DNA from 2 places in the Exiguobacterium sp. H66 genome. Region 1 is predicted to be linked to the other one. Evidence: riboswitches for the same ligand, from Rfam matches in the RefSeq annotation. Region 1 holds a riboswitch; the other holds the start of a gene.

Region 1 (3,410 bases):
GCAATCGTCGAACCGGAAGGCTCCGTCCTCAACGGAGGGCCAGCCGGACCGCATAAAACAGAAGGAATCGGGACAGCCAAATGGCCGAGTCTCGTTTCTCGTGATTTAGTTGATGAAATTCATACGATTTCTGATTCGGATGCTTTTACGAAGGTCCATGAACTGGCGGCACGTGAAGGGTTACTCGTCGGCAGTTCAGCAGGAGCGGCACTCGCCGCGGCGCTCGATATCGCCCAGCGCCATCCGGGAAGTACGATTGTCACCGTCTTCGCAGACAGTGCAGAACGGTATTTGAGCCAACAAATCTTTGAAAAGGTGGACGAGACACATGCGTAAAAAAACAACGTTGATTCACGGAGGAACGGGTGTAGACAAGGCAACGGGTGCCGTTACACCGCCAATCTATCAAACGAGCACATATAAGCAAGAAAAAATCGGTCAATTAAAAGACGGGTATGAGTACTCGCGCACAGCAAACCCGACGCGGACGAGCATCGAACGATTGATTGCCGATCTTGAAGGAGGCGTCCGTGGATTCGCGTTCGGATCAGGAATGGCGGCGATCCATGCTGTCTTCAATCTGCTTCAGTCTGGCGACCACATCGTCATGACGGACGACGTCTACGGCGGAACGTTCCGCTTGATGCAACGTGTCCTACCGAAGTTCAACATCGAAGTGACATTCGTCGATACGACGGATCTCAGCGCGACGGAAGCGGCGATTCAGGACAACACGAAGATGCTCTACGTCGAGACACCGACGAACCCGTTATTAAAAGTGACGGACATCGAAGCGATCGCAGCCATCACGCGTCGTCACGACTTGAAGCTCGTCGTCGACAACACGTTCGCGACACCATACTTGCAACAACCAATCGCGCTTGGGGCAGATATCGTGCTGCATAGTGCAACGAAATACATCGGCGGCCATTCGGACGTCGTCGCAGGGCTTGTCGTCGTCAACGATGATACGCTCGGCGAAGAACTCCACTTCATCCAAAACTCGACGGGTGGAATTCTCGGACCGCAAGACAGCTTCTTGCTTGTCCGTGGATTACGGACGCTCGGTATCCGGATGGAAGCGATCGAAGAGACAGCACATGAACTTGTCAGCTTCCTGCAAGCGCAAGACGTCGTCTCGAACATCTTCTACCCGGGACTTGCATCGCATCCCGGTCATGCGATCCAGCAAAAACAAGCGACTGGTTTCGGCGGGATGATCAGCTTTGATGTCGGTTCAGCTGCAAATGCAGAGAAACTTGTGGAAGCATCACACTTCTTCACGCTTGCTGAAAGCTTAGGGGCGGTCGAAAGTTTGATTTCCGTTCCGGCACGGATGACACATGCATCGATTCCAGCAGAACGTCGGGCGGAACTCGGCATCACGGATGGTCTCGTCCGGATCTCGGTCGGACTTGAAGATGCAGAGGATTTGAAAGAAGATTTAACGCATGCTTTCAGTTTGCTCGAAAAAGTTTCTGAAAAAACTGTTTGACAAGCAAAATAACCCCTGCTAATATTCAAAATATATTAAAAACAACTAAATACCGATAACTCTTATCAAGAGTGGTGGAGGGACTGGCCCGATGAAACCCGGCAACCGCGGAATTTATTTCCGAAGTGGTGCTAATTCCAGCAGACGAACGTCTGCAAGATGAGAGCAAATGGTTTTGTGTACTGAAAGTGCGCGCGTTTGCTCTAAAACGTGCGCACTTTTTTTATGTTTAGGAGGGACAGTAGTGATTCGTTTACAGGATGTAGGAAAGATTTATCGCTCGAAGCGCGGCGAAGTCGAAGCTGTCGCAAACGTCGATCTCACGATTGAGCGCGGCGAAATTTTCGGAATAATTGGTTATTCCGGTGCAGGGAAGTCAACCTTGATTCGCCTGCTGAACATGTTAGAAGCACCGACAAGCGGTTCGATTCAAATTGACGGTGTCGAGATGACGACGTTACGACCGAAAGAATTACGCGGCGTCCGGAAAAATGTCTCGATGGTCTTTCAGCACTTTAACTTGCTCTGGTCACGGACAGTCGAAGAAAATATCATGTTCCCGCTCGAACTCGGCGGATATCCGAGAGCACGCCGGAAAGAACGCGTCGCCGAACTGATTCAACTCGTCGGACTCGACGGCCGCGAAGGCGCTTATCCGTCACAACTATCCGGTGGACAAAAACAACGCGTCGGGATTGCCCGCGCACTGGCATCAAACCCGGACGTCTTATTATGTGACGAGGCGACAAGCGCCCTTGATCCGAAAACGACGGACTCGATCTTAGAGTTACTCGTCGACATCAATAAAAAACTAAAACTGACGATCGTCTTGATCACACACGAGATGCACGTCATTCAAAAAATCTGTCACCGGGTCGCCGTCATGGAGGCCGGAAAAATCGTCGAACAGGGTCCTGTTTCAGAAGTCTTCCGGCATCCGAAACAAGCGATGACAAAAGAATTCGTCAAACAACTGACGTCGTCTACAGAAAACGAGTTGACGTTCGCGAAACTTCGTGAGCGCTATCCGACAGGGAAAATCGTCCAGCTGACATTCGTCGGTTCGACAGCAGAAAGTCCGATCCTGGCAGAAGTCATGAAAGATTCGACCTTATTATTTAATATCATCGGCGGGAACGTCGGACAGACGCAAGACGGTGCACTCGGAACGTTGTTCATCCAACTGATTGGTGCGGCACATGAAACACAAGCGGTCATCGCGAAACTTCAATCGAGTGACGTGGAAGTGGAGGTGGATCACCGATGACGACATTCTTTAACGACCTCGATTGGGAAATGGTCTGGACGGCGACCGGCAGTACCGTTTATATGACAGCCGTCGCGGGTCTAGCGACTTTCATACTCGGTTTAATCATTGGTCTGTTGTTGTATGCGACGAATGAAGACTTATTGTTTAAGAACCGGGCACTGTATTCCGTGCTCAGCTTTTTAGTCAACATCTTCCGTTCGATTCCGTTTATTATATTGTTGATTTTATTGATTCCAGTGACGCTCATCATCGTCGGATCGTTCTTAGGACCAACAGCGGCACTTCCGGCACTGATTCTTGGGGCGGCACCGTTTTACGGGCGGATGGTCGAACTGGCACTGCGTGAAGTCGACAAAGGTGTCATCGAAGCAGCGGAATCGATGGGGGCAACGAAGTTCCAAATCATTTATAAAGTGTTGATTCCGGAAGCACTACCAGCGATCGTCTCCGGTATCACCGTCACGCTCGTCGCGCTCGTCGGTTACACGGCAATGGCCGGAGTAGTCGGAGGAGGCGGACTCGGGGACATGGCATATATCGAAGGTTTCCAGCGTTCTCAAAACGATGTCATCGCCATCGCGACATTGTTGATTCTCGTCATCGTCTTCATCATTCAAATTATTGGTGACCTGCTCGTAAAAGCAA
Region 2 (3,410 bases), on a different contig from region 1:
AATGACTTCGTACCGTTCTTCTTGCGGAAGACGGGTCTGGTCAAGGATTTTTAAGCACGCCCGCTCATAGATGACACTACGGATAAACTCGCTCATCGGCTCAATTCCTCCGTCACGTCGAAATTCCGGAGGTCCGTAAACGTCTTACATTCGCCGCGCCGTTTAATCAATGCCGTCCCGAGGCGTAGGGCATGACGTTTCCGTTCAAGGCGCGTCGCCGCATCCGGAATTTGTTCCAAATCAGCGACCGGTGCCAAACCAATCGTCCGCCGGATCAGTTCACAACCGGCGAAACCAAGCGCGTCTTGGAGAATTGTACTGAGGACATCATCGACAAGCCCGGGTACCGTCCGGAAAGGTTCGACGGCTTCCCGTTCCCAAAGTGCCGTGAACGTCGAAGCAAACGTCAGCCAGAACGTATCGATATCCTTCACCCGCGTCTCCCGCAACTCAGCATAGTTCGGATACGCCGCAAAGCAGAGGTGGGCAATGAACTGACCGACATCAAACCCGAACGGTCCGTAAAAAGCGAACTCCGGATCGATGATTTTCGTTTCGCCCGCGGAAGCAAAAATGCTTCCTGTATGTAAATCCCCGTGTAATAAGGCTTCCCCTTTCGTGATGAACAACGTTTCGAGCTTCGCCACTTCCCTCTTCAGTTTTTCGTCCTGCCAGAGCTGCTGTACGTCTGTTTCCAAGCCGCTCTCGATGTTGTTTGTTTCCGCGTCGTAAAACGGATCCGTAAAGATTAACTTTTCCGTGATGTCGCATAAATCCGGGTTGTAATAGTCACGTGCGACCTGTTTTTTTCCGACTGGACCGAGCGCAAAATCTGACGTGAAAAATAACGTCCGTGCCAAGTATGAACCGACATGCTCTGCAAGGAGCGGATACGTTTCGCCTGCGAGCAATCCCATCCGAACGATTTGCAGGTGCGACAAGTCCTCCATCACTGTATACGCTTCTTCATGACTGGCATGAAAGACCCGTGGAACGAATGGCGTCGCGTATTTTGCGAATTCCTTCAGTGCCAACTGTTCGATCCAGGCCCGCTCGAGTGACAAGGGCCAGCTTTCCCCGACGACTTTTGCATAAGGTAATGCCTGCTTCAAGATCAAACGTTCTTTCCCTGCCTGAATCCGAAAGACTAAGTTCAAGTTCCCGTCGCCGATTTCTTCTGCCGTCGCTTCTTCCTGTCCGATGAGTCCGAGTTCCCGGACACGTTTAATGGCGTCCTGTTCTGTAAATGCTTGATATGCCATCTTGCTTCCCCCTTCATTTCTACACAAAAAAACGCCGCTTTTCGTCATAGAAAAGAGGCGCGGGGTATCATCCGTCCTCTTATCTCTCAGACGAATGTCTGTTGGATGTAGCACCGTGCCGGATGGTCGGTTGCTGCGGCGTCTTCGGGCCAATTCCCTCTGCCAACTCACGATAAGAGTCATATGTGGTTGTGGTGTTCGATGTTGATTCGAATATTACGCCCGTCTTAAATCATCTGTCAATTCCAATTTTTAGTGAAAAACCATTTAAAAGACCGCCATCTATAGAAGTTGATTTCAAAAAAAATAAATTTTCAAAAAATTATTTGACATCACGTCCATCTCATGTAAAAATTGCAATTAGATTTCACAATTTCATCCAATTCTTATCAAGAGCAGACGGAGGGACGAGCCCTATGATGTCGCAGCAACCGACCAGTTGGCACGGTGCTAATTCTTGCAGCTAACACGCTGACAGATAAGAGTCCACGCGCAATTTTTCATGGTCTCTTGTCATTGACGAGGGGCCATTTTTGTATTTTTTAACAAGGGAGAGACGACGATCATGGCGTACATTACCGCAACTTACCACCTCGGCGTGACCGATCAGTTACCAAAACGGGCAGAGCAAATCGCCCTCGGTCTGACGGTCGGCTCATGGACCGATTTGAATCACTTGGAACAACAACAGCTTGAATCCTTTAAAGGACAAGTCGTCCATACGGAAGAACACGACGGGAAAGGATATGTCACGATCCGTTATCCGGAACACAACGTCTCACGGGACTTTTCGGCGATTTTGACGACCGTCTTCGGCAAGCTGTCACTCGACGGTCAAATCAAACTGACGGATCTTCAGCTTCCCGCTTCGTTCACACCGGATTTCCCCGGTGCTAAATTTGGCATCGAGGGCGTCCGCCAGTTGATCCAAGTCCATGACCGCCCCCTGTTGATGAGCATCTTCAAAGGCGTCATCGGACGGGACCTCGTTTTTTTACGGGAACAACTGGAAGCCCAGCTCGCCGGCGGGATTGATCTCGTCAAGGATGACGAAATTTTATACGACAATCCGCTGACACCGGCACTCGACCGGGCGCGGATCGGACGGGAAGTCCTCGATGCACACTATGAACAGACCGGTAAACGGGCCCTTTATGCGATTACGTTGAGTGGTCCGGTCTTCCGCTTGAAAGAGCAGGCGAAACGACTGGTCGAAGCCGGAGCGACAGCCCTCCTGCTCAACACGTTTACATACGGGCTTGATGTCTTGCGGGAACTGGCAGCCGATCCGGAAATCCCGGTCCCGATCTTTAATCATCCGGCGTTGAGCGGTGCCTTGATCGCCAGTCCCGAGTACGGGATTGCTGCCCCGGTCCTGCTCGGAACGTTGCCGCGGATTGCCGGTGCCGACTTGACACTGTTCCCGTCGCCATATGGGAATGTCGCCCTCGCCAAAGACCTGGCCCGCGGGATTGCCGTCGAAGCGACCCGAATCGGTGAGACCAAAGCAATTCTCCCGGTCCCGTCCGCCGGAATCCACCCGGGTCTCGTCGCCCAGCTTGTTCGTGATTTCGGCGTCGATTCCGTCATCAATGCCGGGGGCGGTGTCCACGGTCATCCGCAAGGTGCTGCGGCCGGAGTCATCGCTTTCCGCCAGGCACTGGACGCAGCACTGGCCGGCGAATCACTGACAAGTGCCGCCCGCCGGCACGAGGAATTACGTGTCGCCCTCGATGCTTGGGGGATCACGAAATGACGATCCGGATTTTATGTGACTTTGATGGAACGGTAACGGAGCACGATAATATCATCGCCTTGATGCAGGAGTTCGCTCCGCCGGAAAAATTTGAACCGTTAAAACAAGGTGTGCTCGACCGGTCGCTCTCGATTCAGTCCGGCATCGGACAGATGTTTCAGCTGCTTCCGTCCAGTCAAAAACAGGACTACATTGATTTCTTGATGAAACGGGCGGTCATTCGTCCCGGCTTCGACACCTTGCTCGCCTTTGCCAAATCAAACGAGATTGATTTTTCCATCGTCAGCGGCGGGATCGACTTTTTTGTCCAGCCGATTCTTGCGGATGTACTGACGGACGAAGCGATTTATTGCAACGGCAGTGACTTCAGACAGGAGACGGTTCAAATCGAA

The links. Region 1 has a riboswitch for S-adenosylmethionine ahead of KNP88_RS03915 (methionine ABC transporter ATP-binding protein). Riboswitches for the same ligand answer to the same signal wherever they lie in the genome.
Region 2: it holds a riboswitch for S-adenosylmethionine, as region 1 does, so the genes downstream of both, KNP88_RS12400 (2,3-diketo-5-methylthiopentyl-1-phosphate enolase) here and KNP88_RS03915 (methionine ABC transporter ATP-binding protein) in region 1, are expected to answer to the same signal.

Annotation. Positions count from the first base shown of each region.
Region 1 is NZ_JACSMQ010000002.1:114,391-117,800, reverse strand. It holds gene KNP88_RS03925 (PLP-dependent cysteine synthase family protein) at 1-336, shown strand, start outside; gene KNP88_RS03920 (bifunctional cystathionine gamma-lyase/homocysteine desulfhydrase) at 329-1,495, shown strand; SAM riboswitch class I at 1,555-1,661, shown strand; gene KNP88_RS03915 (methionine ABC transporter ATP-binding protein) at 1,740-2,762, shown strand; gene KNP88_RS03910 (methionine ABC transporter permease) at 2,759-3,410, shown strand, end outside.
Region 2 is NZ_JACSMQ010000007.1:152,495-155,904, reverse strand. It holds gene mtnA (S-methyl-5-thioribose-1-phosphate isomerase) at 1-96, opposite strand, end outside; gene mtnK (S-methyl-5-thioribose kinase) at 93-1,262, opposite strand; SAM riboswitch class I at 1,339-1,441, opposite strand; SAM riboswitch class I at 1,646-1,747, shown strand; gene KNP88_RS12400 (2,3-diketo-5-methylthiopentyl-1-phosphate enolase) at 1,828-3,018, shown strand; gene KNP88_RS12395 (2-hydroxy-3-keto-5-methylthiopentenyl-1-phosphate phosphatase) at 3,015-3,410, shown strand, end outside.